Regions from separate parts of the Geodermatophilus arenarius genome, predicted to be linked through region 1. Evidence: riboswitches for the same ligand, from Rfam matches in the RefSeq annotation. Region 1 holds a riboswitch; each other region holds the start of a gene.
What was found. Region 1 has a riboswitch for cyclic di-AMP ahead of ACFO3M_RS14420 (aggregation-promoting factor C-terminal-like domain-containing protein). Riboswitches for the same ligand answer to the same signal wherever they lie in the genome.
Positions count from the first base shown of each region.

Region 1 (6,961 bases):
CGACGGCGTCCTGGCTGTTCCTCCGCATGAACACCTGCCCGCCGAGGCCGACGATCGCCTGGTCGGCGGCGCCGTGGCCGTGGTGCTCGAACCGGGACCGGTAGAACTCCACCATCCGCTGGGTGTGCTCCTTCGGCCAGAAGATGTGGTTGTGGAAGAAGCCGTCGCCGTAGTAGGCGGCCTGCTCGGCGATCTGCGGCGAGCGGATCGAGCCGTGCCACACGAACGGCGGGACGCCGTCCAGCGGCCGCGGGGTGGAGGTGAAGCCCTGCAGCGGGGTGCGGAACCGGCCCTGCCAGTCCACGACCTCCTCGTCCCACAGCCGGCGCAGCAGCGCGTAGTTCTCCACCGCCAGCGGGATGCCGTTGCGGATGTCCTGGCCGAACCACGGGTAGACCGGGCCGGTGTTGCCGCGGCCCATCATCAGGTCGACGCGGCCGTCCGCGAGGTGCTGCAGCATCGCGTAGTCCTCGGCGATCTTCACCGGGTCGTTGGTGGTGATCAGCGTGGTCGACGTCGACAGCTGCAGCCGGGAGGTCTGCGCCGCGACGTAGGCCAGCGTGGTCGTGGGGGAGGACGAGAAGAACGGCGGGTTGTGGTGCTCACCGAGCGCGAAGACGTCGAGGCCCACCTCCTCGGCCTTCTTCGCGATGGTGACGACGGCCTTGATCCGCTCCGCCTCGCTCGGCGTCCGCCCCGTCGTCGGGTCGGTCGTGACGTCGCTGACCGTGAAGACCCCGAACTGCATCTCGTGCTCCATGTGGTTGAGAGTGCAACTACTGTACCCGGCCCAACGACCTGCCCCCGCCGGGCATTCCCGGCGCCTCCGTGACCGTACTGAGACCTCTCGACCGCGCTCGGTGACCGGCCCGGCACGTCCGGGCGCGACCGGTCCGGACGCCCCGCGCGCGTCCGTGTCGACCCGTCCGGCCGCACCCGGCGGGTGGAACTCTGTGATCACCCCCGACCGGCGCGCCGGTGGGGGGCCGGATCGGACGGCGCACCGAGGGGGAACCGGGATGTCGCTGCGGGGACGGGGAGCTGCTCCCGACGGGACCGGGGACGGCACCGCGGAGCCGCCTCCGGGACGTGGGCTCGACGGCCTGCTGGGCACCGGGCCGGTGTTCACCGGGGCGGTCCGCGGCTACGACCGCGTGCAGGTGGACGACTACGTCGCCTGGGCCGAGACCGAGCTGCTGGTCCTGCGCCGGGAGAACGAGCACCTGCTCAGCCGCTACGCCGCCGCGTCGGCCGAGCTGCAGAACGCCCGCCGGCGGCTGGCCCAGCTGGTCCGCGAGCGGCAGAGCCTGCCCGGCCCCGAGGACGCGGCCGCGATCGTGCGGCGGGCCGAGGAGGAGGCCGCCGCGCTGACGGCCGCCGCCGAGGAGGAGGCCGGGCGGATCCGCGCCGAGGCGCTCGCCGAGGCGCAGGCCCGGCTGTCCGGGGTGGCCGAGATGCGCGAGGCGGTGCTCGCCGCCCGCGAGCAGACCCGCAGCGAGGCCGCCGCCGTCCTCGAGGCCGCGGGCCTCGAGGCGGCCCGGCTGGAGGAGGCGGCCGCCGCGGAGCGCGAGCGGCGGGACCGCGAGGCCGCCGCGGCACGGGCGCGGGCCGACGCCGAGGCGCTCGAGCGCCGGCACGCCGTCGAGGCCGAGCTCGAGCCCCTGCGCGACGAGCGCGACCGGGCGCGCGACTGGCTGCGCCTGCTGACCGGGCAGCTGGACGAGGCGCTCGCCGTCGTCACCGGCGTCGTGCCCGACGACGTCCCCGCCCTCGGCGACAAGCGGGGGCTGGCCCGTCTGGAGGAGTCCGCCGGTGGACTCCGGGCGGAGTCGCGTCCTGCGTCGTCCGGGACGGACGTGTCCGACGTGACACCGCTGCACGGGCCCGGCCGGCCCGAGGTGGCCGCGGCCTCCTGACCAGCGGCGACGCGGGGGCGGGTTCCGGGACGAGGGGGTCCGCCCCACCCGTCACGGCCGCACCTCCGGCCCCGGCGGTTGTCACGAACCGGTAACGACCGTACGGTGGCTGGCGTCCGGCTGGTCGTCAGGTCCCCGTCCTGGGGAGCCCGGCCGGACGCCGCCGAGTCGTGTCCGCGCCCGTGGACGCGAGCCGGGGACCCACCGCAGTACTGGGGTGAATCGCGCCCGCCGAGCTCCGGCCCGGCGCGCGTAGGGCTCCTTCCCGCCCGAACCCGTCAGCTAACTCGGTAGGCGGCTCACGGAAGAAACGGAGAGTCCCCGCATGCCCCGCCTCCGGGCCGAAGCGGCCCGCAGGTGCAGCTGCCCGCGCGCACACCGCGCTCCCGCGTCCGCCTGACGCCGGCCGCCCCTGCCCTGCCGCTCCCTGCGACGACGTCGCCGGGGACCCCGTAGTCCGCGACACCCGTAGCCCCGCGCCGCACGCGCATGCCCGAGGTCCGCCTCCGGGCCCGCTGCCGCGCGCACTCTCCCTCGGAGCCCTCACCCCCTCATGTCCCGCCACGTCCCGAACACGCCTGCCGACGCCCCCGCGACCGCCGAGCTCGCCACCGCCGACACCCCCGACACCGCCGCCGAGACCACGGCCGGCACCGCCACCCGCGAGCTGCCCGCGGTCGCGGACGCCGCCGAGGCCCCCGCCCGCCGGCGCCTGTTCCGCCGCGGCGGCCCGCCGCTGGGCCCGCGCCGCCCGGCCCTCCTGCTCGGCGCCGCCGCCGCCGGCGCGCTGATCGTCGGCGTCGTCTCCACCAGCGGCCCCGCCGCCTCCGCCGGTACCGACCCCGCCGCCACCGCGGTCAGCGTCGCCGACGAGCTGGGCATCCCCGAGCAGCAGGCCGCGACCGCCCCCGACCTGACGTCGCTGGCCGACATCGCCGCCTCGCGCGCCGAGCGCAGCGCGCAGGAGGCCGGTGCCGCCCACGCGCAGCTGGCCGCCGAGCAGGCCGAGCGCGACCGCGAGGCCGCCGAGGCCGAGGCCGCCGGCGTCGCCGCCGAGCAGGTGGCCGCCCGCGTCGCCGCGGAGCAGGAGGCCGCCCGCCAGGCCGCCGAGGCGCAGGCCGCCGCCGAGGCCGCCGCCGCGCAGCAGGCCGCCGAGGAGCAGGCCGCCGAGGAGGCCGCCGAGGAGGCCGCGCCCGCCGCGCCCTCCGGCTCCTTCAAGGACTACGCGCTGAGCAAGGTCGGCAGCGGCGAGCAGTTCTCCTGCCTGGAGAAGCTGTGGGGCAAGGAGAGCGGCTGGAACCCCAACGCCCAGAACCCCACCAGCACCGCCTACGGCATCCCGCAGTTCCTGGACTCCACCTGGGCCAGCACCGGGATCGCCAAGACCTCCGACGGCTACCGCCAGATCGACGCCGGCCTGATCTACATCGAGGAGCGCTACGGCTCGCCGTGCGACGCCTGGGCGCACAGCCAGGCCACCGGCTGGTACTGATCGACACGTGATCCATCGAGGGCCGGCCACCCGGGTGGTGCCCGCGGGGTTCGTCCGCGCGCACACCCAGGTGCGCCGGCCCTCGCTCGTCCCCGAGGTGCGGCTGCACGTCGCCGACGACGTCGTCGCCCTGTGGGAGGCGATGGAGACCGCGGCCGGCGGGGCGGGCGGGGAGCCGCCGTTCTGGGCCGCCGCCTGGCCCGGCGGGCAGGCGCTGGCCCGCCACCTGCTCGACGAGCCCGCCACCGTCGCCGGCCGCACGGTGCTCGACCTCGGGTCGGGCAGCGGCCTGGTGGCCGTCGCCGCCGTCCTCGCCGGTGCCCGGTGGGTGCTGGCCAGCGACGTCGACCCGTTCTCCCGGACGGCGGTCGGCGTCAACGCCGGCCTCAACGGCGTCGCGGGCATCAGCGTCACCGGCGACGTGCTGGACCGCGAGCCGCCCGCCGTCGACGTCGTCGTCGCCGGGGACGTCTGCTACGACCGGGAGATGACCGGGCGGGTGCTGCCCTTCCTCGACCGGGCGCGGGCCCGCGGCTGCGAGGTGCTCGTCGGCGACCCCGGCCGCCCGTACCTCCCGCACGAGCGGCTGGAGTCGGCCGCGGTGTACGAGGTCCCCGAGACGGAGGGGCCCGGGCTGCGCCGGACGACGGTGTGGCGGCTGCCCTGAGCGCCGCCGGATACGGTCGCCGCGTGCGCCCCTACGCCTTCACCGGTACCGCCGTCGTCACCGGGGCGGCCAGCGGCATCGGCGCCGCGCTCGCCCCGCGGCTGGCCGCCCGCGGCAACGACCTCGTGCTGCTCGACCGCGACGCCGAGCGGCTCGAGGGCGTCGCGGCGGCGGTGCGCGCGGCCTCCCCGGGCCGGTCGGTGGCCACCGTCGTCGCCGACCTCGCCGACGCCGGGCAACTGCGCGCGGCCGCCGACCGGGTCGTCGCGGACCACCCGGGGACGACGCTGCTGGTCAACAACGCCGGCGTCGCGCTGGGCGGGCGGTTCGACCAGGTGACCCTCGAGGAGTTCGAGTGGGTCGTGGACGTCAACTTCCGCGCCACCGTCCGGCTCACCCACGCGCTGCTGCCGACGCTCCAGGCGCACCCCGGGTCGCACCTGGTGAACGTCTCCAGCCTGTTCGGGCTCATGGCGCCGGCCGGGCAGGCGGCGTACGCGTCGAGCAAGTTCGCCGTCCGCGGGTTCACCGAGGCGCTGCGGCACGAGCTGGCCGGGGACGGCGTCGGCGTGACCAGCGTGCACCCCGGCGGCATCGCCACCCGCATCGCCGAGACCGCCCGCGTCGCCAGTGGCGCGGACCCGGCGGAGGCCGAGCGGGGCAAGCGGGAGTTCGCCAGGCTGCTGCGGTACCCGGCCGGCCGCGCCGCGCAGCGGATCGTCGACGCGGTGGAGCGGCGCCGGCCGCGGCTGCTCATCGGCGCCAGCGCCGTCGTCCCCGACGTCCTGGTGCGCCTGGCGCCCGGCTCGTACGGGAGGGTGCTCGCCGCCGCCACCCGCCTGGCCGCCCTGCGCCGGGCCTGACCGCGCAGGGGGGCCGGTGGCCGTCCACGTCGGCACGTCGGGCTGGAGCTACGACCACTGGGAGGACGTCCTGTACCCGCCGGGGACGCCGTCCCGCGACCGGCTGGCTCACTACGTCCGCCGGTTCGGCACCGTCGAGCTCAACGCCAGCTTCTACCGCTGGCCGCGCACCGCGACCTTCGCCGGGTGGCGGCAGCGCCTGCCCGAGGGCTTCCGGCTGTCGGTCAAGGCCCCGCGCGGGCTGACCCACGCCAAGCGGCTGTACGCCCCGGAGGCCTGGGTCGAGCGGATGACCGCGGCCTGGCACGAGCTGGGGCCCCGGCGGGCGGTGCTGCTGGTCCAGCTGCACCCGGCCGCCGCCCGCGACGACGCCCGGCTCGACCACTTCCTCGGCCTGCTGCCGGACTGGATGCGGGTGGCCGTGGAGTTCCGGCACCCCAGCTGGCACGACGACGGCGTGTTCGCGCTGCTCGAGCGGCACGGCGCCGCCTACTGCGTGATGAGCGGCGCCGGCCTGCCGTGCGTGCTGCGCGCGACGGCGCCGTTCGTCTACGTCCGGCTGCACGGGCCCGACGCCGCGCACCTGTACGCCGGCTCCTACCCCGACGCCGACCTGTGCTGGTGGGCCGACCGGATCGGCGAGTGGGCCGGGCAGGGGCGCGACGTCTACGCGTACTTCAACAACGACGGGTACGGCCACGCGGTCCGGAACGCGGAGACGCTGCGCGCGCTGACCGGCGGCTGAGGTCCGCAGCCGCGAGACTGGGTCCGGTTCCCGCCGACCGGGGCGGGCGGGCCGGGGGAGGTGCGCGTGAGCGAGTCCGAGGACAGGCCCCGCGACGGCGGGCTGGTGGCGCGGTCGGTCGAGGAGTTCGTGGCGCAGCTGCGCGGCTTCACCGACCGGGCCACCCGGCTGGCCGCCGGCGCCGTCCCGTCGGGGCTGTCGCTGCCGCGGCTGCCCTCGCCGCCCGGGGCGATGTCGGCGGCGCAGGTGCGGTCGATCGCGTCGTCGGTGCGGGCGCAGCGGCAGCTCGTCGAGGGTCTGGTGGGTCAGTTGCAGGCCTTCGACGAGCAGCTGGCGGTCTTCGAGCGGATCCTCGAGCCGCTCGTCGAGTGGAGCGGCACGTGGGCGCGGCTGGAGGAGTCCTTCGCCGACGTCCTCCGCCGCTCCCCGTCGGACCGGCCGGCCGACCGGCCCACCGGCCAGGAACCGCCGCCCGCTCAGTCCTCGTAGCAGGCGGTCAGCGCGGCCACCACCAGGGGCACGTCGAGCGCGGAGGCGAGCTCGCGGCAGGAGTGCATGGCCAGCATCGGCGCGCCGACGTCGACGGTCGCCACGCCCAGCCGGGTGGCGGTCAGCGGGCCGATCGTCGAGCCGCAGGGCAGGTCGGCGCGGGAGACGAAGTACTGCACCGGCACGCCCGCCTCGGCGCACCGCTCGGCGAACCAGCCGCCGCCGGCCGCGTCGGTGGCGTAGGCCTGGTCGGCGTTCACCTTCAGCACCGGGCCGCCGCCGAGCTGCGGGGTGTGGGCGGGCTCGTGCCGGTCGTACCGGGTCGGGTGGACGGCGTGCGCCATGTCCGCCGAGACCAGCCGGGACCGCGCGAGCGTCCGGGGCAGCGCCTGCGGGTCCGCGGGGTCGGTGACGGCGACCAGCCGGCGGACGACGTCCTCCAGGAAGCTGCCGCGCGCCCCCGACGTCGAGCCGCTGCCCACCTCCTCGTGGTCGTTGGCGACCAGCACCTGGGTGCGCTCGCCGGGCGCCGCGCCGACCAGCGCCGTCACGCCGGCGTGGCAGCTGGCCAGGTTGTCCAGCCGCGGCGCCGCGACCCACGTCCCGTCGGCGCCGGCGGGGGCCGCGGGCTGGGTGTCGGCCAGCACCAGGTCGTGCCCGACGACGTCGCCCGGCGATGCCCCGACGGCCGCGGCGAGCGCCTCGGTGAGCCCGGGCTCGGTGTCCAGGTCCCGCGACCAGACGGGGACCAGGTGCCGCTGTGGGTCCAGCGTCAGCCCCTCGCGCACG
Region 1 covers NZ_JBHSGR010000015.1:63,035-69,995, forward strand. The annotation lists gene ACFO3M_RS14410 (LLM class flavin-dependent oxidoreductase) at 1-760, opposite strand, end outside; gene ACFO3M_RS14415 (hypothetical protein) at 1,020-1,916, shown strand; cyclic di-AMP (ydaO/yuaA leader) riboswitch at 2,068-2,228, shown strand; gene ACFO3M_RS14420 (aggregation-promoting factor C-terminal-like domain-containing protein) at 2,470-3,408, shown strand; gene ACFO3M_RS14425 (class I SAM-dependent methyltransferase) at 3,416-4,075, shown strand; gene ACFO3M_RS14430 (SDR family NAD(P)-dependent oxidoreductase) at 4,099-4,938, shown strand; gene ACFO3M_RS14435 (DUF72 domain-containing protein) at 4,955-5,683, shown strand; gene ACFO3M_RS14440 (hypothetical protein) at 5,750-6,172, shown strand; gene ACFO3M_RS14445 (M18 family aminopeptidase) at 6,160-6,961, opposite strand, start outside.

Region 2 (6,961 bases), on a different contig from region 1:
GACGGCGACCACGCGGTCGAAGCGGTCGCCGTCGCGGCCGTCGGAGAGGTTGCCCATCAGCCGCAGCGCGGCGTTCACCATCGCCGGCCGCTCGAGCCCGTGCGCGGTGGCGAAGCGGACCAGGCCGGGCCGGTCGAGCAGGGCCAGGAAGGCCATCCCGAGCCGGTGGTGGCGGCCGTAGGCCTCGCGCAGCCGCTCGGGGTAGCGGCGCAGCACCGCCTCGCGGGCCGGCCCCTCCGGTGTCGCGAGCGCCGCGGCCGCCGTCTCCCCGGCCATGCGGCCGGTCTCCAGCGCGTAGCTGATGCCCTCGCCGTTGAACGGGTTGACCACGCCGGCGGTGTCGCCGGCCAACAGGAGGCCGCGGGTGTAGGCCGGCCCGCGGTTGAGCGCCATCGGCAGGCCGGCGCCGCGCAGCGGGGTGACCGCGTGCTCCTCGCCCAGTTGCCACTCCGGCGGCAGGGTGGCCAGCCAGCGGCGCAGCACGGTGCGGGCGTCGGTCTCGCCGCCGCGGCGGGTGTCGAGCAGGCCGAAGCCGACGTTGGCGGTGCCGTCGCCCATGCCGAAGGACCAGCCGTAGCCGGGCATCGAGTCGGCGGTGGGGCCCTCGGCGGAGAGGTCGAAGGAGATGTCGAGGTAGGGGTCCTCGCCGCGCGGCGTCTCGACGTACCGGCGGACGGCGACGCCGAGCGGGCGGTCCTCGCGGCGGGTCAGGCCGATCGCCTTGGCCAGCCGGCCGGACAGGCCCTCCGCGGAGACGACCAGCGGCGCCCGCCAGGTCACCGCCTCCCTGTCCGGGCCGGCCTGCGCGTGCACGCCCACGACCCGGCCGGCGTCGTCCAGCAACGGGCCGGTGACGGTGACCTCCTGCTCGAGCCGGGCGCCGGCGGCCACCGCGTGCTCGGCGAGCATCGGGTCGAGGTCCTTCCGCGGCCGGATGAGCCCGTAGCCGGGCCAGGAGGACAGCTGCGGCCAGTCGACCTCGACGACCCGGCCGCCGCCGAAGACCCGCAGGCCCCGGTGCTGCACCCAGCCGGCCTCCGGGGAGACGTCGATCCCCATCTCGTCGAGCGCCTTCACCGCGCGCGGGGTCAGGCCGTCGCCGCAGACCTTCTCCCGCGGGAAGCGCGCCTTCTCCAGCACGACGACGTCGAGCCCGGCGGTGGCCAGCGTCCAGGCCGCGGCCGACCCGGCCGGCCCCGCACCGACCACCACGACGTCGGCGCTGCCCCCGGCGGTCGGACTCGTCACGCGCGGCCCCCTCGGTGCTCGGTCTGCGGTCGTCCCGAGCCTAGGCGGGCCCCCCGCCGGAGCCGCCGGCGAGCGCGGCGCGCACCTCGTCGTCGGACGTCTCGCCGAAGTCGTCGTAGTAGCGGCCCACCGCGCCGAACGGGTGCGGGGTGACCGGGCAGACGACCTCGTCGGCCAGCACGGACAGGTCGGCGCACACGTCGGGCGCCCCGACGGGCACCGCGACGACGACCGCGGCGGGGCCGGCCGCGCGGACCGCGGCGAGGGCGGCGCGCATGGTGGAGCCGGTGGCCAGCCCGTCGTCGACGAGGACGGCGGTGCGGCCGGCGAGCGCGGGCGGCGGCCGGTCGCCGCGGTAGGCGAGCTGGCGCCGGCGCAGCTCGGCGAGCTCGGAGCGGCGCACCTCGTCCGCGGCGGCCGGTCCGACGGGGTTGCGGGCGAGGACGGACTCGCTGCGGACGCTCTCGACGGTCTCCCCCACCGCGGCCAGCGCGCCCATGGCCAGCTCCGGCCGCTCGGGCAGGCCGAGCTTGCGGACGGCGACCACGTCGAGCTCCGCGCCGAGCGCCGCCGCGACCTCGGCCGCGACCAGGACGCCGCCGCGGGGCAGGCCGAGGACGAGCGCGTCGGGGCCGAGCGGCACGGCGGGGGGACGGGCGGGGTCGGTCAGGCGCGCGGCGAGCTGCCGGCCGGCGTCGCGCCGGTCGCGGTACGGGCGGCCGTCCACCGCGCGGCCCGGGTCAGACGGGCTGGGGTCCCGACGGCGGCGGGGCGCTCGGGTCGGTGGGGCTCGGCTGCGGCAGCGGGGCCGGCGACGGCGGGGAGATCGGGTCGACCGGGGACGGCGACGGACCGGGCGGCTCGGGCATCGGTGTCGGTGTCGTCATGCGGCGACGCTATCCCCGTGGGCGTGCCGCGGGAGCCCTCGCCGGCGGCCCGTCAGGGGCGGACGGCGCGGTGCAGCGCGACGACGCCGCCGGTGAGGTTGCGCCAGGCGACGTCGGTCCACCCGGCGGCCTGGATGCGGGCGGCGAGCGCCGGCTGGTCGGGCCAGGCGCGGATCGACTCGGCCAGGTAGACGTAGGCGTCGGGGTTGCTGCTCAGCGCGCGGGCGATCCGCGGCAGCGCCCGCATGAGGTACTCGGTGTAGACGGTGCGGAACGGCTTCCAGGTGGGGCTGGAGAACTCGCAGATGACGAGCCGCCCGCCCGGCCGGACGACCCGGGCGAACTCGCGCAGCGCGACGTCGGGGTCGGCCACGTTGCGCAGGCCGAAGGAGACGACCAGCCCGTCGACGCTCGCGTCGGCGAACGGCAGCGCCATCGCGTCGCCGGCCACCTTGGGCACCGGCCGTCCCGCGCCGGCCAGCAGCATCCCCTGGGAGAAGTCGCAGGCGACGGCGCGCACGCCCCCGGCGGCGAGCTCCACCGTGGAGACGGCGGTGCCGGCGGCGACGTCGAGGACGAGGTCCCCCGGCCGGGCGCCCAGCGCCTCGCGGGTGGCCCGCCGCCAGGCGGCGTCGCGACCGCCGGAGAGCACGGTGTTGGTGAGGTCGTAGCGGCGGGCGACGCCGTCGAACATGGCCGCGACCTCGTGCGGCTGCTTGTCCAGCCCGGCCCTCGACCCGGCGGTGTGTGCGCTGTCTCGCCGGTCTGCCACGGCGGACGACGCTACCGGCTGCCTACGCTGGGGGACGTGACGGCAGCGGCGGTGACCACCCCGGACGCCGCCGCGCCCGCCGTGACCACGGTCGCGCTGCCCGACTCCCCCGACCTGCTGGCGCTGCTGTCGCGCGGGGGCGCGCTGTCCTGGGTGCGCCGCGGCGAGGGCCTGGTCGGCTGGGGCGAGGCCGACCGCCTCGAGGTCTCCGGTCCCGGCGCGCTGGCCGAGGCGGCCGCCTGGTGGGCCGACCGCAGCGCCGCCCTCGCCGTCGACGACGAGGTGGGCGTGCCCGGCTCCGGGCCGGTCGTGTTCGCGAGCGTCGCGTTCGACCCCGCGCGGGAGACGTCGGTGTTCGTCGTCCCCGAGGTCGTCGTCGGCCGCCGCGACGGCGTCGCCTGGGTGACCACGACCGGCGACGCCGACCCGGGCGACGTGATGGCGGCGGCCCGCGAGCCGCTGACCCCCGCGCCGGGGCGGCTGCGCTACGCCGACGGCGCGCTCGACCCCGCCTCGTGGTGCGGCGCGGTGTCCGCCGCGATCGGCCGCATCGGCGCCGGTGACCTCGCCAAGGTGGTGCTCGCGCGCGACCTGCTGGTCACCGCCGACGTGCCGCTGGACCCCCGCCGCCTGCTCGACCGGCTGGCCGCCCGCTTCCCCGACTGCTGGACCTTCGCCGTCGACGGGCTGCTCGGCGCCACTCCCGAGCTGCTGCTGCGCCGCACCGGCCGGCAGCTGTCGGCGCGGGTGCTGGCCGGCACCGCCCCGCGCGGCGCGGGCGCCGAGGACGAGCGGCTCGCGGCCGGCCTGCTGGCCAGCGCCAAGGACCGCGCCGAGCACGCCCTCGCCGTCGACTCGCTCGTGCGGGCGCTCGACCCGTTCTGCACCGCGCTGTCGGTGCCGGAGCAGCCCTCGCTGCTCACGCTGCCCAACGTGCGGCACCTGGCCACCGACGTCGTCGGCACCCAGCGCCGCTCGGGCGCCCGCGGCCGCGCCGGGCTGCTGGAGCTGGTCGACGCCGTGCACCCCACCGCCGCCGTCTGCGGCACCCCGCCCGAGGCCGCTGCCGGGGTCATCGCCGAGCTGGAGGGCATGGACCGCGGCCGCTACGCCGGGCCGGTGGGCTGGCTCGACGCCCGCGGGGACGGCGAGTTCGGGCTGGCCCTCCGCTGCGCGCAGCTGGTCGACGACGACCCGTGCTCGGCCCGGCTGTTCGCCGGCTGCGGCATCGTCGCCGGCTCCGACCCGGCGGCCGAGCTCGCCGAGACCCAGTCGAAGTTCGCCGCCTTCCAGGCCGCGCTGGAGGGCTGAGCCGGCCCGCTCCCGGCCGGCCGCCGTCCTGCCCCGGGGACGACGAGGGCCCCGGCCGCGGCGCGCGGTCGGGGCCCTCGTCGGGTGAGGCGGAGGTCAGCCCACGTAGTTCACGTGCACGTGGTCCATGTGGTTGGCGGTCGCGCCGCCGCGGTCCTCCATCGCCTTCCAGGCGCCGTCGGGCGAGGTCAGGATGCGCTGCTGCCAGATGACGTACTCGACGCCGAGCTCGTCCCAGTGGTCGACGTGGTACTGGGCGATCGCGTCGCCGAGGGCGGCGTCGGACATGACCATGTAGTCCAGCGCCTTGCCGGAGGGGTGGCCGTCCGGGTCGACCGCGCTGGCCCGCGTGCCGCCGAGGGTGATGTCCGCGGCGCCCGGGACGTTGCTGACGACGGCGTTCGCCGCCGCCTGCACGGCCTCGTGGATCGCGCCGGCGGTGTTCGTGATCTCGGCGACGACCGAGGCCTGCGCGACCTGCGGAGCGGCCTCGGCGATCGGCGGGGTGGCGGCGGGCGCCGCCTCGCCGGCGGCGGCGACCGGAGCCGGGGCGGCCTCGGCGGCGGGAGCCGGAGCGGCCTCGGCCGGGGCGGCCGTCGAGCCGCTGAGCGCCAGCACCTGACCGGGGTAGATCCGGTTCGGGTTGCCGCCGATGACGTCGATGTTGCGCTCGTAGAGCTCCCGCCAGCTCTGGCCGTGGGCGGCGGCGATCTTCGCCACCGTGTCCCGCCAGCGGACGGTGTACTCCTCGGTGCTGACCTCGGCCTGCTCGGCCGGGGCGGCCTGCTCGGCGGCCGGCTGCTCGGCCGGAGCGGCCGGGGCCTCGGCGGCCGGGGCGGCCTGCTCGGCGGGAGCGGCCGGCGCCTCGGCGGCGGCCGCGGTGGTGCCGTCGGTCAGGTACTTGCCGCAGGTCGGCCAGGCGCCGACGCCCTGGCCGGCCAGGACGGCCTCGGCGATCTGGACCTGCTCGGCCGGGGTGGCGAGGTCGGCGCGCGGGGCGAGGTCGGTGCCCCCGAAGGCGGCCCAGGTGGACTGGCTGAACTGCAGCCCGCCGTAGTAGCCGTTGCCGGTGTTGATGCTCCAGTTGCCGCTGGACTCGCACTGGGCGACGCCGGTCCAGTCGTGGGTGGTGGAGGCGGAGGCCGGCGAGCTCAGGACGCCCAGACCGACGGCGGCGGCGCCGGCGGCGACAGGGGCCTTGGCGATGACCTTCTTGGTGCGGACGTAGCGGGGTGCGCGGTGCTTGGGCATGGTGATGATCTCCCGATCACCGCCGGCGAGGTGAGCTGTCGGGTTCGGGCGATCGGTGCCCGGCCGCGGTCCGCGGCTTCACCCCGAGGCGCGCTCCGACAGGCCCCCGTAGGCCGTCGCGCGCCGGAAGAGTGGGTCCCCCACCCCTGCCCTGGGAGTTGACGTGGGCGACCGGTGGGCAGGGTTTGGCGGACCGGCGCCGCGCTCTGTGTTCGCTGAGCGCAGCCAAAACGTTACGTGTCGTCATGTCGACTGTCGTCGTGACGGCGGTCACACGGCGGTTCGGCCGGGGCGTGTGGGGTACGGCGTGACGTCGGCGTGACCACCGCGCGGGTAACGGAACCCGCTGCTCGCCGCGCACGATCGGGCCCTGCCGGGGTCGTGCCGTCCCCGCCGCGTCCGCGCCGGGTCCCGTGACGAAGGCCACCGGGAACGCGTGCCGGACCGGCCCGTCACGAGGGCCTGGGACGAGCTCCCGGGCCGTGCCCGGGCCCTCTCCGGCGCTCCTCGGACCGGTCAGGCCAGCGCGCGGCCCGCGGCCTCCCGCAGGGCGACGGCGAGGTCGGCCTCCGCGCGCTGGTCGGTGCGGGCGACGACCACCCGCGGCCCGCCGCGCGCCAGCGCGGCGGCGAGCTCCTCCGGCGTGGTCACCGCCACCGCCTCCCACCCCAGGGACGCCGCGACGGCGACCAGGTCCCGCCCGTGCGGCGTGCCGAACACCCGCCGGTAGTCGTGGGCGTACGCCGGCCGCCCGGGCTCCAGCTGGGCGAAGATCCCGCCCCCGTCGTTGTCGGGCACCACCACGGTGAGGTCCGGGCGCGGCTCGCCCTCGCCGGTGAGCAGCCCCTGCAGGTCGTGCAGGAACGTCAGGTCGCCCATGAGCGCCACCGCCGGCCCGCCGTGGACCAGCGCGGCGCCGACGGCGGTGGACACCGTGCCGTCGATGCCGGCGACGCCGCGGTTGGCGAGCACGGCGACGTCGCCGCGCGGGACGGCGAGCCGGTCGACGTCGCGCACCGGCGTGGAGGAGCCGAGCACCAGCAGCGCCCCCGGCGGCAGCGCGGCGACGACGTCGCGGGCCAGCCGGGCGGCGGTCAGCCCGGTGGCGGCGTCCAGGGCGGCGACGACGGCGGAGCGCGGCCGGCGGGCGGCCGCGCGCCAGGCGGCGGACCAGCCGGGGTCGCAGGGCGGCCCGGCCGGCGGGGCGGCGCGGGTGACCAGCGCGGCGGTGCGGCCGGCGTCGGGCCAGCGCGGCCCGGCGACCACGGTCTCCACGCGCACCCGCGGGTCGGCCAGCAGCACGGACACCGGCCGGGACAGCGTCGGCCGGCCGACGACGACCACCCGGTCGGGCCGGTGCGCGTCCAGCCAGCCGGGCACGCCGAGCAGCAGCGCCCCGCCGCGCACGGCGCCGTCGGTCCACGCCCCGCCACTCGGCTCGGCGACCACCGGCCAGCCGGCCGCGGCGGCGCCGGCCGCCCACGCCCGGCCG
Region 2 covers NZ_JBHSGR010000005.1:195,698-202,658, forward strand. The annotation lists gene ACFO3M_RS06960 (geranylgeranyl reductase family protein) at 1-1,248, opposite strand, end outside; gene ACFO3M_RS06965 (phosphoribosyltransferase) at 1,289-1,975, opposite strand; gene ACFO3M_RS06970 (demethylmenaquinone methyltransferase) at 2,188-2,907, opposite strand; gene ACFO3M_RS06975 (isochorismate synthase) at 2,944-4,218, shown strand; gene ACFO3M_RS06980 (LysM peptidoglycan-binding domain-containing protein) at 4,315-5,469, opposite strand; cyclic di-AMP (ydaO/yuaA leader) riboswitch at 5,474-5,643, opposite strand; partial or broken gene ACFO3M_RS06985 (thiamine pyrophosphate-dependent enzyme) at 5,986-6,961, opposite strand, start outside.
Region 2: another riboswitch for cyclic di-AMP. It lies ahead of ACFO3M_RS06980 (LysM peptidoglycan-binding domain-containing protein); the one in region 1 lies ahead of ACFO3M_RS14420 (aggregation-promoting factor C-terminal-like domain-containing protein).

Region 3 (6,961 bases), on a different contig from region 1:
GTGGTGCGCCTCGGCGAGGGCGGGCAGGTGCTCCAGTGCCCGCCCGGTGCGCACCAGCCGCGCGGCGGCGGCATCGGAGAGCCGGCAGTGCCCGCGCAGCCAGGAGGCCATCGACGTCAGCCCGTCCCGCTCCGGCGCCTAGGACAGCTCCGCGGCGCGGACCGCCCGGGCCAGGCGGGCGTCGATCCGGTTGCGCTCGGCGACCAGCGTGGCGACGTCGTCGAGGACGTCCCCGCTCCCCGGCTCACCCGAACACATGATCGAAGTCCAGCCGGTCCGGCGGCCTCTCGCAGCACGAATTCCCAGGTCAGGCGCCTGACAGTGGCGGCTGACCGCCGACCACACCCGCCACCACGGCGGCCGCCGCGTGGCCGGTCCGGACGGCGTCCAGCACGGGCACGCCCGCGCGCCAGCCGGTCAGCAGCCCGGCCGCGAACGCGTCCCCGCAGCCTGTCGTGTCGCGCGGTCCGCCCGCCGGCAGCGGCTCCACCGGGACCTCCACCGTGCCCGCCGCCGTGACGACCCGGGTCGGCCGGGCGCCGGCGTGCACCAGCACCAGCGGCGGCGCCCAGGTGGGCAGGGCGCTGTCCAGGCCCAGGGCCGTGGCCTCCGCGGCGTCGCAGCAGAGCACGTCCGGACGCAGCCCGGCGAGCAGCTCCACGTAGCCATCGGCACCGTGTCGCTCGATCCGGGCGGCCGCGGCGACGTCCGCGCTCACCGGCACGCCGAGGTCGTGCGCCGTGCCGGCCGCGGCCCGCACCGCATCGGGGAAGCGCAGCAGGTCGTAGCCGTCGAGGTGGACGACGGCGGCGCCGGCGAACCACTCCGGCCGGACGTCGGCCGGCTCCAGGCCGCCCTCGCCGCGGTCGGTCAGCACCGTGCGCTCGCCGTCGGCATGCACGAGCACCGTCGACAGCGGCGCGCGCCCGCGGCGGACCACCGCGAGCTCGACGCCCCTCCGAGCGAGACCGGCCAGCAGCCCGTCGGCCAGCGGGTCGGCGCCGGCCCAGCCCGCGAACCGCGCCGGCGCACCTAGGCGGGCCACGCCGGCGGTGACGTTGGCGGGGGCGCCGCCGGCCGTCGTCGTCCGCTCGACCCGCTGCTGGCCGCCGGCCACCAGCGGCGCGGACAGCTCGAGCAGCTGGTCGGCGACGAGCTTGCCCACCGCCACCACCGGCCCGGGGCCGGCCGGCCGCGGCCAGGCGGGATCGCCGGCGGACACCACCCGAGGACGGTTCGGTGCCCCCGGCCGGGCGAGCCGGCCGGGGACACCGTTCCGCGCGTCAGGCGACGCGGCGCGCGCCCACGTACTCCGGCATCGAGTCCAGGCTCACGACGGCCACCGGCTTGCCGGCGGTCGAGGCGTGGACCATCTGGCCGTTGCCGATGTACATGCCCACGTGCGACACGGGGCTGTAGAAGAACACCAGGTCGCCCGGCTGCAGGTCGGCCTTCGCCACCGGGGTGCCGAACGTCGACTGGGCCTTCGAGGTGCGCGGGATCGAGACGCCCGCCGCCTGGTAGCTGTAGCTGGTCAGGCCCGAGCAGTCGAACGAGTTCGGGCCGGTGGCGCCGTACACGTACGGGTCACCGACCTGGGCCAGGGCGGTGTCGACGGCGGTCTGGGCCGCGCCGTTGGGAGCGGCCGCCGGTGCGGCGGCGACCGTCGCGGTACCCCCGTCGCCCGCGGCGGCCGACGCCGGGAGGGGTGAGAGGGCGATGCCGGCTCCGGCGATGGCCGCGACGGCGATGCCGCGGAACGAACGACGGGCGGTGGACGTGCGTGCAGTCGTCATCGACGACGGTTCTCCTGTTCTCCGCGACCGCCTACCGGGTTAGCTGACGGGTTCGGGCGGAGGAGTCGCCCGGCGCGACGGAGCGCGCTTCACCCCAGTGCTCACGTGGGTCCCCGGTCCGGGCGCCGGCCGGCTGCCGGCCGCCTGGTTCGGCGTGTCCGGCGGGTGTCACACGGGAGGTGACTGAGGGCCGGCCGGACCGCGACGACGGTAGGGAGGGGTGTTGCAGCGTTCAACCGGATCGCATCCGCGCCACGCCCGGCCGCGAGCCGCGGACTTGACGCGGGCCGCGGATCCGAATCGCCCGTCCCACCAGCGCAGGAGCCGTTCCCTCCGCCGCTCGACCTCCGACACGCAGGCGCCGACACGCCGGGGCGGACGAGAAAGGGCGCAGCGGTGCGTCCGCACAGCGCGTCAGCGGCCCACCACGACGGGAGCGGGGAAGCCCCGGGGATCGCGACGGTTGCGCCGCCCGTTGACGGGGCACCGGAACCAGCAGTCGAGAGGAGGGAGTCCCCCCATGGGCATGATGAGGAACCTGATCGCCTCGGGCGTCGCCGCCAAGGTCGTCCAGGAGCTCCGGAAGCCGCAGAACCAGGCCAAGATCAAGCAGTTCATCCGCGACTTCCAGGCCAAGAACGCGAAGGGCGGCAAGGGTCAGGCCGGTCGCGGCTACTGACCTGCGAGCGCGACCGCGGCCCCCGTCCCCCACCCAGGACGGGGGCCGCGGCGTGTCCGGGGGGACCGGCGAGGCGACCGGGGCACTTCGTGACCGTCCCGCTACGACGCCGTGCCGGACGTCCCGGGGAGCACCGTCCCGCCGTGGCACGCTCCCGCGGTTCCTCCCGCGACGGCGGTGCGACTGCACCCGCCGCGGGTCCCTCCAGCACGACGGGGTGTCCCCATGACCCAACCGCCGCCCGGCCAGCCCTGGCAGCCGCCGCAGGGCCCCCTGCCCGGCTTCCTGCCCCCGCCTCCGGAGAAGAAGGAGACGCCGGTCTACCTGCGTCCCTGGTTCGCCGTCCTCGCGCTGGTCCTCGTCGTCGCAACCGTCGGCGCCGCGCTCGGCGGTGGCGACGACGAGGCGGCGACCGCCGCCGCGAGCACCACGACGGTCACCGAGACCGTGACGGCGACCTCCAGCCCCCAGCCGGCCGTCCCGCCCGTCTCCAGCGCACCGCCGCCGGCCGTCGTGCCGAGCACCACCGCCGCCCCGAGCACCCCGGCCCCGACCACGCCGGCCGCGCCGGTGGTCGACTTCGCCATGCCGTCGGTGGTCGGGATGACCCTGCAGGACGCCCAGGACCTGATCCAGGCCAACGGCGTCTTCCTCAGCCTGTCCCACGACCTGCTCGGCACCCGCAACCAGGTGCTCGACGCCAACTGGAGGGTCTGCACGCAGAACGTCCCGGCCGGCCAGCGGGTCACCGGCGCGGCGGAGGGGACGATCGACCTCGGCGTCGTGAAGCTCGAGGAGAGCTGCCCCTGACCCGTCGCGGGGCGGACGCCGACCGCCCGAGCCGTGTCCGGGGCGGCGGGCCGGGTACCCCGTGCCCCGACCGGGGTGAGCCCAGCCGTCCGGTCGGAGCACGGCTGAGGAGGTCCGCGATGACCCAGGGTCCGCCGAACGGCGGCTCGGACGGCCGCACCGACGACCACGTGCTGCCCGGTGAGCACCCCGACGAGAACGGCGTCGCCGACGACGCTCCCGAGCAGGGACCCCGCGCTGCCCAGGGACCCATGGGCAGCGGGGACCGCCCCGGCTTCCCCGGCGCCGCCGAGGGCACCGGGATGGGCCAGGCGGAGGACTGACCGGCGCGCGCCCGTGCTCCGGCTCCACCGTGGGGCGGAGCACGGGCACGCTCCGCCCTAGGCCCGCGCGGCCGTCGCGGGGGGACCCAGCGGCACCGGGTCGGGGCCGGCGACGATGCGTGCGGTCACCGTGCCGATCCGCTCGACCGTCACCGCGACCTCCACGCCCGGCCGCAGCCACGGGTGCTGGTCCTCGCCGTGCAGCGACCGCAGCTCCAGCAGGCACCCGGTGCCGACCGTGCCGCTGCCGACGACGTCACCGGGCCGCAGCTCGGTGCCGCGCGAGGCGTAGGCGAGCATCTGCCCGAACGACCAGTGGATGTCGGCCCAGCTGCCGCCGCCCTGCTCGACGCCGTCCACCGCGGCCGCCATCCGCAGCGCGTAGCCGGCGCCGGAGCGGTACGGCTCGAGCTCGTCGGGCGTGACCAGGACCGGGCCGAGCGTCGTCGCGCCGTCCTTGCCCTTGGCCGGGCCGAGGCCGACCTGGGACTCCACGCCCTGCACGTCGCGGGCGCTCCAGTCGACGAACACCGTGTAGCCGGCGATCGCGGCCTCGGCCTGCTCCGGCGTGAGGTCCGACCCGCCCCGGCCGACGACCGCGGCGACCTCCACCTCGTAGTCGAACGCCGCCGAGCCGGGGGAGACGGGCACCGGCTCGCCGGTCCCGCGCACCGCCGCGGGGTTGGTGAAGTAGAAGACCGGCTGCTGGAACCAGACCGGCGAGACCTCCCGGCCGAACGCGGCGGCGGCGTTGCGCGCGTGCTGCTCGAAGGACAGGAAGTCGCGGACCGACGGTGGCCGCGGCACCGGCGCGCGCAGCACCAGCCCGTCCTCCGGCACCACCTCGGCCGGGGTGCGCTCCGCCGCCGCGGCGAGGTCGGGCAGCAGGTCGACCAGCGCGGCGTCGAACCCGTGCACCTGCCCGTCGCGCAGCAGCCCGGCCCGCTCCGCGCCGTCGGACGGCGAGACGTAGGTGACCCAGCGCATCAGCTCTCCTCCCTCACGCCCGGCAGCCGATGGGGCCGCCGTGGAACGCCACCATGTCCGGCCAGATCTCGGTCAGCGGCAGCCGCTCGCCCGGCGGCCGGCCGTCGAGCTCGGCGTAGGCGCGGTGCAGGTTCCCCACCAGCCGCTCGGACTCCTGCCACCCGGCGTAGGGGTTGTCCGCGTGCCGGCGCGCGGTCTCCAGCGGCGACCACCCGGCCGCGTGCCCCTCGCGCGCGGTTGCGTCGACGAAGGCGGCGTAGCCAGCGAGGTCGTCGAGCAGCCGGGGGACCTCGTCGCCGCGGCACACCGGGCCGTGCCCGGGCACCAGCACGTCGGGCTGCAGCGCGCGCAGCGCCTCCACCGCCCGCGGGTAGCCGGCGACGCTGCCCTCCGCGAGGAACGGCTGGCCGCCGGCGAAGGCGACGTCGCCGGCGAAGGCGACCCGCTGCGCCGGCAGCCACACGACGACGTCGCCGCGGGTGTGCGCAGGCCCCACCGCGTGCAGCTCCACCGCCCGCTCGCCGAGGTGCAGGGTCAGCGCGCCGGTGAACGTGAGGTCGGGCGGGCGCACCTCCAGGTGCCCGTAGTCCGGGCCGGTGAGCACCTGCGCGGCCAGCAACCCGGCGGCGAGCTGGTCCTCCCTCGCGTGCACGTGCCCGACGACCGGGGTGTCGGCGGGGACCAGCCAGTTGCCGAAGGTGTGGTCGCCGTGGTGGTGGGTGTTCACCAGCGCCCGCAGCCGGCCCGGCGCCACCGACCCGACGGCGGCCAGCAGCGCGCGGTTGCGGGCCTCGGTCGAGGTGGTGTCCACCATCAGCCCCGTGCCGTCGTCGCCGGTGACGACGCCGGTGTTGTTGATCATCCAGCTGCCGTCGGGCTGCACGTAGGCGAAGACGCCCGGTGCCACCTCCTGCAGCGCGGCGGCCTCGATCGACGTCGTCACGCCGTCACTCTGCTGGAGCCCAGGTGGCACCGAAAGTCGGCAGGCTCCTCGGCCGGCGTGCTCGTGCTCTGCCCCCGACCGGGGGCAGAGCACGAGCGGGCGCGGGACCTCAGTCGCCCTTGACGTTCACCACCTGGCGCAGCGTGTGCCGGACCTCGACCAGGTCGGCGGCGTCGGCCATGACGACGTCGATGCTCTTGTACGCCTCGGGGTGCTCGTCGAGGAAGGCGTCCGAGCGGCCCCAGGCGATGCCGGTCATCCGCCGGTCGAGGTCGGCCCGGCTGAACCGCTTGCGCGCGGCCGACCGGGAGAACGCCCGCCCGGCACCGTGCGGCGCCGAGGTCAGCGACGCGGCGTCGCCCTTGCCGACGACGACGTAGGACGCCGCGCCCATCGACCCCGGGATGAGCCCCCACTGGCCCCGGCGCGCCGCGATCGCGCCCTTGCGGGACAGCCACACCTGGCGGCCGTAGTGGGTCTCCCGCTCGGTGTAGTTGTGGTGGCACTGGACCACCTGCTCGCGCCGGACCTCCTCGGTCAGGCCCTGTCCACTCATGAACCGGGACACCTGGTCGGCGACGCGGTCCATCATCTCCTCGCGGTTGAGCGCGGCGAACCGCTGCGCCCAGCGCAGTGCCTCGATGTACGCGTCGAACTCCGGCTCGCCCTCCTCCAGGTAGGCGAGGTCGCGGTCGGGGACGACGACGCCGCGGGCCCGGGTGCGCTCCTGCGCCACCCGGATGTGCTTCGACGCCAGCTTGTTGCCGACGCCTCGCGAGCCCGAGTGCAGGAACAGCCACACCCGGTCGGCCTCGTCGAGGGACACCTCGATGAAGTGGTTGCCCGAGCCGAGCGAGCCCAGCTGCAGCGGCCAGTCGCGCACGACGCCGTCGGCCTGGTCCGCGCCCGGGAGTGCGCGGAGCTCCTCGACCCGCGGCGCGGCCGTGTCGCGGAGCCTGCGGTTGTAGCGGCCGGCCGACAGCGGGATCGCCCGCGAGATCTGCTCGTGCAGCGTGGCCAGGTTGCGGCCGCGGACGTCGTCGCCGGTGAACTGGGTGCGCACGGCCATCATCCCGCAGCCGATGTCCACCCCGACCGCCGCCGGGATGATCGCCCCGTCGGTCGGGATGACCGAGCCGACGGTTGCGCCCAGACCCAGGTGGGCGTCGGGCATGAGCGCCACGTGCGGGTGGATGAACGGGAGCGAGGCGGTGCGCTCGGCCTGCTCGCGGGTCGCGTCCTCGAGGATCGACGCCCAGCTGAGCAGGCGTTCGCTGATCTCCTCCATCGTCCCTTCTCTTCTGTGGGTGCGGGGCCCGGTCCCCGCGGCGTCGTGGTGGGCCGGGGCAGTCAACGCGCTCGGCTCGCGCGCCGCGACCGCATTACCCGGGGACCCCGCGGCGGGGAACTCCCTCGGCTTCCG
Region 3 covers NZ_JBHSGR010000011.1:77,058-84,018, forward strand. The annotation lists partial or broken gene ACFO3M_RS11795 (DUF222 domain-containing protein) at 1-123, opposite strand, end outside; gene ACFO3M_RS11800 (carbohydrate kinase family protein) at 308-1,225, opposite strand; gene ACFO3M_RS11805 (C40 family peptidase) at 1,284-1,796, opposite strand; cyclic di-AMP (ydaO/yuaA leader) riboswitch at 1,830-1,914, opposite strand; gene ACFO3M_RS11810 (hypothetical protein) at 2,317-2,475, shown strand; gene ACFO3M_RS11815 (PASTA domain-containing protein) at 2,701-3,285, shown strand; gene ACFO3M_RS11820 (hypothetical protein) at 3,405-3,608, shown strand; gene ACFO3M_RS11825 (fumarylacetoacetate hydrolase family protein) at 3,666-4,595, opposite strand; gene ACFO3M_RS11830 (MBL fold metallo-hydrolase) at 4,609-5,538, opposite strand; gene ACFO3M_RS11835 (RtcB family protein) at 5,648-6,826, opposite strand.
Region 3: another riboswitch for cyclic di-AMP. It lies ahead of ACFO3M_RS11805 (C40 family peptidase); the one in region 1 lies ahead of ACFO3M_RS14420 (aggregation-promoting factor C-terminal-like domain-containing protein).

Region 4 (6,961 bases), on a different contig from region 1:
ATGAACCAGATGCTGCGCAAGGACGTCGAGCCGGGGAACCCGGGGCAGACCGGGGCGCGCGCCTACGTCCGCGGCCACCAGATCGCCGGCAAGACCGGCACCTCGCAGGACAACTACTCGGTGGCGTTCGTGGGCTACACGCCCGAGATCACCGCGAGCGTCATGGTCCTCAACCCCAAGCGCAACGAGGACGTCGGCGGCTTCGGTGGCGGCAAGGGCGCCACCATCTGGCACGACGCGATGGAGCCGATCCTCACCGCGCGCGGCAGCGGCGAGTTCCCGCCCGCGGACGAGACCGTGCAGAACGGCAACACCCGCCCGGTGCCCGGCTGCTCCGGCGTCCGGGCCTGCGAGCGGGCCCTCACCGACGCCGGGTTCACCGCGCGGACGGTGCGCGTCGACAGCGACGAGCCGGCCGGCACCCTCCTGGGCACCAGCCCGCCGCGCGGCGGCCGCGCCGTGCCGGGCCAGCTGGTGTCGATCCTGGTGAGCAACGGCAGCGACTACGTGGAACCGGCGCCCGAGCCCGCGCCCCCCACGGAGCCGGCGCCCGCGCCCCCGACCGGGCCGCCGCCCGCGCCCGGGACGAGGCCGCCGACGACGTCCCCGCCGACGTCCCCGCCGCCGCCCCCGGCGCCGGAGCCGCCCCAGACGCCGGAGCCGCCGCCACCGGCCACGGAGCCGCCGACCGCACCGGCCACGCCGCCGCCCCCGCCCGCCGCGCCCGCCACGGAGGCCCCGCCGCCCGGCTCCCCCTGGCGGCCGACGGCCTGACGCCGCCCCAGCCGCGCGTCGAGGGACTGGGTGAGCAGCCACCCGGCCAGCAGGACCAGGTGCAGCAGGAACAGCCACAGGCCGATGGCGACCACCGCACCGACGACCACCAGGCCGCCGAAGGGCGCGCCGAGGTCCAGGGGCAGCGACAGGAACAGCACGAAGCCCTGCAGGAAGCCGGACAGGCAGGCCGCGGTGAACAGCGCGCCGCTGACCAGCGCGCCCCACCGGCGCCGGCCGCCGGCCACCACGCCGTAGCCCCAGAGGATGGGCACGGTCAGCACGAACAGCACCGAGTAGTAGCCGACGGCGAACCGCCCGATCAGGGGCCCGGCGCCGTCCTCGCGGGCCAGGTCGGCCATGGCCGTGGCGGCCAGCAGCAGCGGGTACAGCAGCAGGGGCGTCACCACGACCAGGGGCAGCGTGAGCAGCCGGCCCCGCCAGCCGGTGAGGTTCTCCCGCCGCTGGCTGAACCGCATCAGCGCCCGCCGCAGCCCCTCGCCGTACAGCGACAGCGGCAGCAGCGCCAGCGCGAACCCCAGCAGGTCCAGCCGGACGCCGGCGTCGACCAGCCGGGCCACCGCGTCCGGCGCGCCCAGTGACTCCGGCAGCAGCTCGGCCAGCCGCTCGCTGCGCCCGCGGACCTCCCCGGCCGAGGTGGCCAGCGCGGTCAGCCGGACGGAGACCAGCACCAGCGGCACCACCGCGATGCCGGCGTAGAAGGTCAGGCCCGCGCCGATCAGCGCGAGGTCACGGCCGCGCAGCAGGCGCCGGGCACCGGCCAGCAGCGCGCGCGTCTCGACCCGCAACCGGGCCGCCGTCCACCTGCGTGCCGGGCTCACCCGCCCATGCCACCAGTCCCGGCGGCCCGGCGCCCGCCGGGGACCGGACGGCGCTCAGTCGTCGGTGCTCGCGTCGTCGGTGGTGGGGGCGTCGTTGCCCGGGTTCTGGCCGGTCTCCTGGCAACTGGCGTCGTTCTCGTTGCTGGCGTTGCCGCCGGCGGAGTCGCAGTTGGTCGGGCCGCGGGAGAAGTCGGTGTTGTCGCCACAGGCGACCAGGGAGCCGAGCAGGGCGAGCACGACGAGCGGCCGGGCCAGGCGCATCCGCGTGGAAGAGGACATGCAGCAATCGGTACACGTCCCCACGGCCGCGCAAACCGGCGGGGGTCGGGAACCTCCCGGAGTCGCCTGGTCACCGTCCGTGACTGATGTAATTACACCGGGGTGATTGTCACACGCCGGTCACGGACCTTACGCTGAGTGTGTCCAACGGGGCGCTCCGTCACCAGTCCGGGTGACACCCCGTGGACGCCGTCGAGCCGGTCCTCCCGCAGCGGAGACCGGGCCGGGGACCCATCGCAGTCCTGGGGTGTAGCGCGTGTCCGCACGCGCCGGGCGACTCCACGCCCGAACCCGTCAGCTAACCCGGTAGGCGGCCTGGGAGAAGGAGAGACCGCCGCGTGGCGTCCCTGCGCACGTCCGTCCCCGGCACGCCCGCGACCGGCCGCGGCCGCCGCGCCGCCCTCGCGCTCGTCGGCGCCCTCGGCATCGGTCTCGGGCTGGGGGCCGTCCCGGCGCCGGCCCGGGCGGAGGAGCCGACGTCGGCCGCCGAGGCCGCGCAGCTGGTCGCCGCCCGGGGCCACGAGCTCGAGGCCGTCACCGAGCAGTTCAACGAGGCCCGCGAGGCGCTCGTCGCCCAGCAGGCCGCCGCCGACGCCGCCGCCGCGCAGCTGGCCGCCGCCCAGGCCGCCGTGGACACCGCGCGGCAGCAGGTGATCGGGATCGCCCGGTCGGCCTACACCGGCGACAGCATGGGCTCGCTGCAGGCGCTCATGACCAGCGAGGACGCCGACGAGTTCGTCAACCGCGTCACCCTGCTGCAGGGCGTCGCCGGTTACCAGGGCGAGCTGCTCGGCCAGGCCGCGGCCGCCACCGAGACCGCCACCGCCGCGCAGGCCGCCGCCGCCGAGGCCGCCGCCGAGGCGCAGCGCCAGTACGACGCCGTCGCCGCCCAGCAGGCAGACCTCGAGGCGCAGATCGCCGCCTACCAGACCGACTACGCCCGGCTGAGCGCCGAGGAGCGGCGCGCCGCCCTCGAGGCCGCCGCCGCGGCGCACGCCGCCGAGGACTCCCGCGCCAGCCGCGACGAGGAGCGCGAGGACACTGCGTCGTCCTCCGCGTCCTCCTCCGCCGAGGAGCCGGCCGCGGCGGCCGCGCCGGCCAGCGGCGTCGCCGGGACCGTCGTCGCCACCGCCATGGCCCAGCGCGGCAAGCCCTACGTGTGGGCGGCCGCCGGCCCGAGCTCGTTCGACTGCTCCGGCCTCACCCAGTACGCCTTCCGCGCCGCGGGGATCAGCCTCCCGCACTCCAGCAGGATGCAGTCGACGATGGGCACCGCGGTCTCCCGCGCGAACCTGCAGCCCGGTGACCTGGTCTTCTTCTACAGCCCGGTGAGCCACGTCGGCATCTACATCGGCAACGGCCAGATGGTGCACGCGCCGACGTCGGGCGACGTCGTCAAGGTCGCCAGCATCGACGCGATGGGCGGCTACGCCGGCGCCCGCCGCATCGGCTGACGCGGGTCGCGCCTCAGCCGGGGCAGCGCCGCGGCCACCGGGTCCGGCCGCAGGTCGGCCAGCCGGCGCAGCAGGACCGGACGGGACCCCCGCTGCGCCGGACCCCGCACGACCCGACCCTGCCACGCACCTCACACCCCGCGACCGGGACGCCGGCGCCCGCTGCCGCGTTGACCCTCCGGAACCGCCCCCGACCCGAGGACCGCGCACCGATGAACCCCCGCACCGTCGCCCTGGCCTTCCGCGTCGTCGCCGTCGCCGAGGCCCTCTCCTGGATCGGCCTGCTGGCCGGCATGTACGTCAAGTACGTGCCGGAGACCTCGGAGGCCGGCGTCCAGGTGTTCGGGCCGGTCCACGGCGCGGTGTTCATCGCCTACGTGGTCGTGGCGCTGGTCGCCGCGCGGGTGCTCGGCTGGTCCCGGTGGACGACGCTGCTCGCGCTGGCCGCCTCCATCCCGCCGCTGGTCACCGTGGTGTTCGAGCGCTGGGCCGGGCGCACCGGGCGGCTGGCGGCGCCCGTCCGCGCCTGACCTACCGTTCCGGTCATGCCGGAGCCCGTGCTGCCCTCGACCGCCCGCACCCTGCTGGCCCGCACCGCCCGGGTGCAGCGCGAGGGGCGGGCGCCCGGCCTGGTCGCCGGGGTGGTCCGGGACGGCGGGCTGGCCTGGTCGGCCGGCCGCGGCGACGTCGCCGAGCCGCACACCGACGTCCAGTACCGGCTCGGGTCCATCAGCAAGACCGTCACCGCCGTCGCGGTCATGCGGCTGCGCGACGAGGGCCGGCTGGCGCTGGACGACCCGCTGGACCGGCACGTGCCCGGCACGCCGTTCGGCGACCGGTCGGTCGGCCAGCTGCTCTCGCACCTGGCCGGCGCCGCCGCGGAGAGCCCGGGCGGCTGGTGGGAGCGGGTGCCCGGCGGCCCGCTGGCCGACCTGCGGCTGTCCGGGGAGCACGTCGTCCTGGGCGAGGCCCGGCGCTTCCACTACTCGAACCTCGGCTTCGGCCTGCTCGGCGAGCTCGTGGCCCGGCTGCGCGGGCGGTCGTGGGAGGACGTCGTCACCGCCGAGGTGCTCGGGCCGCTGGGCATGACCCGGACGACGCCGCGCCCCTCCGGCCGCGCCGCGCAGGGCTACGCCGTCCACCCGTGGGCCGACGTCGTCCTGCCCGAGCCCGAGCACGACGCCGGCGTGATGGCCGCCGCCGGGCAGCTGTGGGCGACGCTGGCCGACCTCGCCCGCTTCGCCGCCTTCCTGCTCGGCGACACCGGCGACGTGCTGTCCCCGGCGACGCTCGAGGAGATGGCCGTGCCGGCCGGCGTCGACGGCTCCTCACCGGCCTGGTCGGCCTACGGGCTGGGCCTGCAGGTGCTGCGGGTCGACGGCCGCACGCTCACCGGCCACGGCGGCTCGATGCCCGGCTTCCTGGCCGGCGTCTTCGTCGACCGCGAGGAGGGGACCGGCGGCGTCTCGCTGGCCAACACCACCAGCGGCCTGGACGTGCTCGTCCCCGGCCTGCTGGCCGACCTCCGTGCGGCCGAGCCGCGGGTGGCCGAGCCGTGGCGCCCGGCCGAGCCGCCGGTGCCGCTGGAGCAGCTCGGCGTCTGGTACTGGGGCCCCGCGCCGCACGCCCTGCGCGCGGTGGACGGCGGCCTGCTGCACCTCGGCCCGCTGCCCGGCCGGTCGGGGCGGGCCAGCCGCTTCCGCCGCGACGCCGACGGCACCTGGGTGGGCCTGGACGGCTACTACGCCGGCGAGCCGCTGCGGATCGCCGGCGACCACCTGGACCTGGGCACGTTCGTCTTCACCCGCTCGCCCTACGACCCCGCCGCCCCCGTCCCCGGCGACGTCGACCCCCGCGGCTGGTCGGCGACGGCCGGCGAGGCGTAGGAAGCGATCCGCACGTGTCGACGGCCCGTACGCGCGGAGAGCTCCCCATGCCGTTCATGGCCGGTCGAAGGCGTCCATCGTGGTCTTGACGACGGCGCCGTAGGCCAGGTGCGGCACGAGGTCGCTCACCCAGTCGGTGGCCGACCAGGTGCGCGGGTCGGTGATGCCCAGCGCCGTCATCGGGCCGTTGGCCGCCACCAGGACGCCGAGCGTGGTGAGCAGCGTCCCGACCAGCGGCTGCGACCGGAAGCCCGAGGCGCGGGCCAGCCCGACGACGACGCCCACGCCGACGCCCGCGACCAGGCCGGTCATCGGCCCGAGCCCCTGGACCCGGTTCTGCCGGTGCTCCTCGTCGCCGGGGATCGGCACGTGCGCCTTCTCGGCGAGCTTCTCCACGGTCTGCTCGGGCGTCGAGCTGGTCCCGCGGCCACGGACGGTCATGTCGAGGTAGGTGACGGCGTTGAGCGCAGTGGAGCCCGCCGCGCCGGCCGCCGCACCGCGCAGCGCCCAGCCGAGCGTGCTGATGCCCCGCCTGCCCTTGCCGAACGTCCCCACCGGGGTGCGTCTCGCCATGCCGCCCGCGGTACCCGCCGCGCTCACCAGGGCAAACGGGCGCATCCTGGGGGAGTGGACGACGCCGGCGCGGCCCTCGAGCGGGCCATCGACGCGCTGCTCGACGCCCGCGCACCGGGCGCCACGATCTGCCCCTCCGAGGCGGCCCGCGCGGTCGACCCGGAGGGCTGGCGCGACCTGATGCCGCAGGCCCGCGCCGCCGCGGGCCGGCTCGCACGGCGGGGCGCGGTCGAGGTGACCCAGCGCGGCGCGGTGGTCGACGTCGCCACCGCCCGCGGCCCGGTGCGCGTCCGCCGGGTCAGCTGACCGGCAGCGGGCGGGCGAGGAAGGCGGCGAGCAGCCGGGCGGTCCGGTCGACGGTGCCGGTGTGCAGCACCTCGTACCCGTGCGTGCTCAGCGTGGGCAGGCTGAGCAGCGCCGCCCGCGCCGTCTGGCCCGAGGCCTTCGCCTGCGAGGCGTCGGAGTCGAAGGACTGCCACACCGCCGTCTGCGGGTCCACGCCGAGCTCGCGGCCGGTGTCGACCAGCGCGTCGGCGACGGCCCGGTCGTAGACGACGGCGTCGTCGGCGTAGGCGACCACGGGGCCGCCGTCGACGGTGACCTGGTACTCGGCCTCCGCCGGGCCGACGTCGAGGGCGACGGTGAGGTCGCCGGGCAGGGTGCGGGCGGCGTAGGAGGCGCCGATGCCGCCCATCTCCTCGCTGGTGGTCGCGACCAGGTGCACGTCGCCGTGCGGGCGCCCGCGCAGCAGCCGGGCGGCGCCGACGAGGGCGGTCAGCGCGGCGCGGTCGTCGAGGAAGTAGCCGCCGACGAAGTCGCCGAAGCGGGTGAGCCCGCGCCGGTCGGCGTGCACGCACACCCGGGTGCCGGGGTGCACGCCGGCCGCGGCCAGCTCGTCGGCCAGGCGCCCGGTGAAGACGTACACGTGCGACCAGTCCATGGCCTTGTCGCCCTGGTCCGGCTTGGTCTCCCAGATCCGCGGGCTGTCGGTGGTCGTGTGCTCCGAGCCGAGGGTGAGCACGCCGGTGAGCGTCTCCCGCCGGCCGAGGACGGCGACCGGGCCCAGGCCGAAGTTGCCCGGGTACATGACGCCCAGCGAGCTCACCCGCAGCGAGCCGTCGGGCTCGACCCGCTTGACCATCATCGACAGCTC
Region 4 covers NZ_JBHSGR010000023.1:9,027-15,987, reverse strand. The annotation lists gene ACFO3M_RS18495 (transglycosylase domain-containing protein) at 1-774, shown strand, start outside; partial or broken gene ACFO3M_RS18490 (YhjD/YihY/BrkB family envelope integrity protein) at 801-1,616, opposite strand; gene ACFO3M_RS18485 (hypothetical protein) at 1,671-1,895, opposite strand; cyclic di-AMP (ydaO/yuaA leader) riboswitch at 2,090-2,222, shown strand; gene ACFO3M_RS18480 (C40 family peptidase) at 2,234-3,349, shown strand; gene ACFO3M_RS18475 (DUF3817 domain-containing protein) at 3,562-3,879, shown strand; gene ACFO3M_RS18470 (serine hydrolase domain-containing protein) at 3,895-5,235, shown strand; gene ACFO3M_RS18465 (hypothetical protein) at 5,290-5,808, opposite strand; gene ACFO3M_RS18460 (DUF3253 domain-containing protein) at 5,863-6,114, shown strand; gene ACFO3M_RS18455 (M42 family metallopeptidase) at 6,107-6,961, opposite strand, start outside.
Region 4: another riboswitch for cyclic di-AMP. It lies ahead of ACFO3M_RS18480 (C40 family peptidase); the one in region 1 lies ahead of ACFO3M_RS14420 (aggregation-promoting factor C-terminal-like domain-containing protein).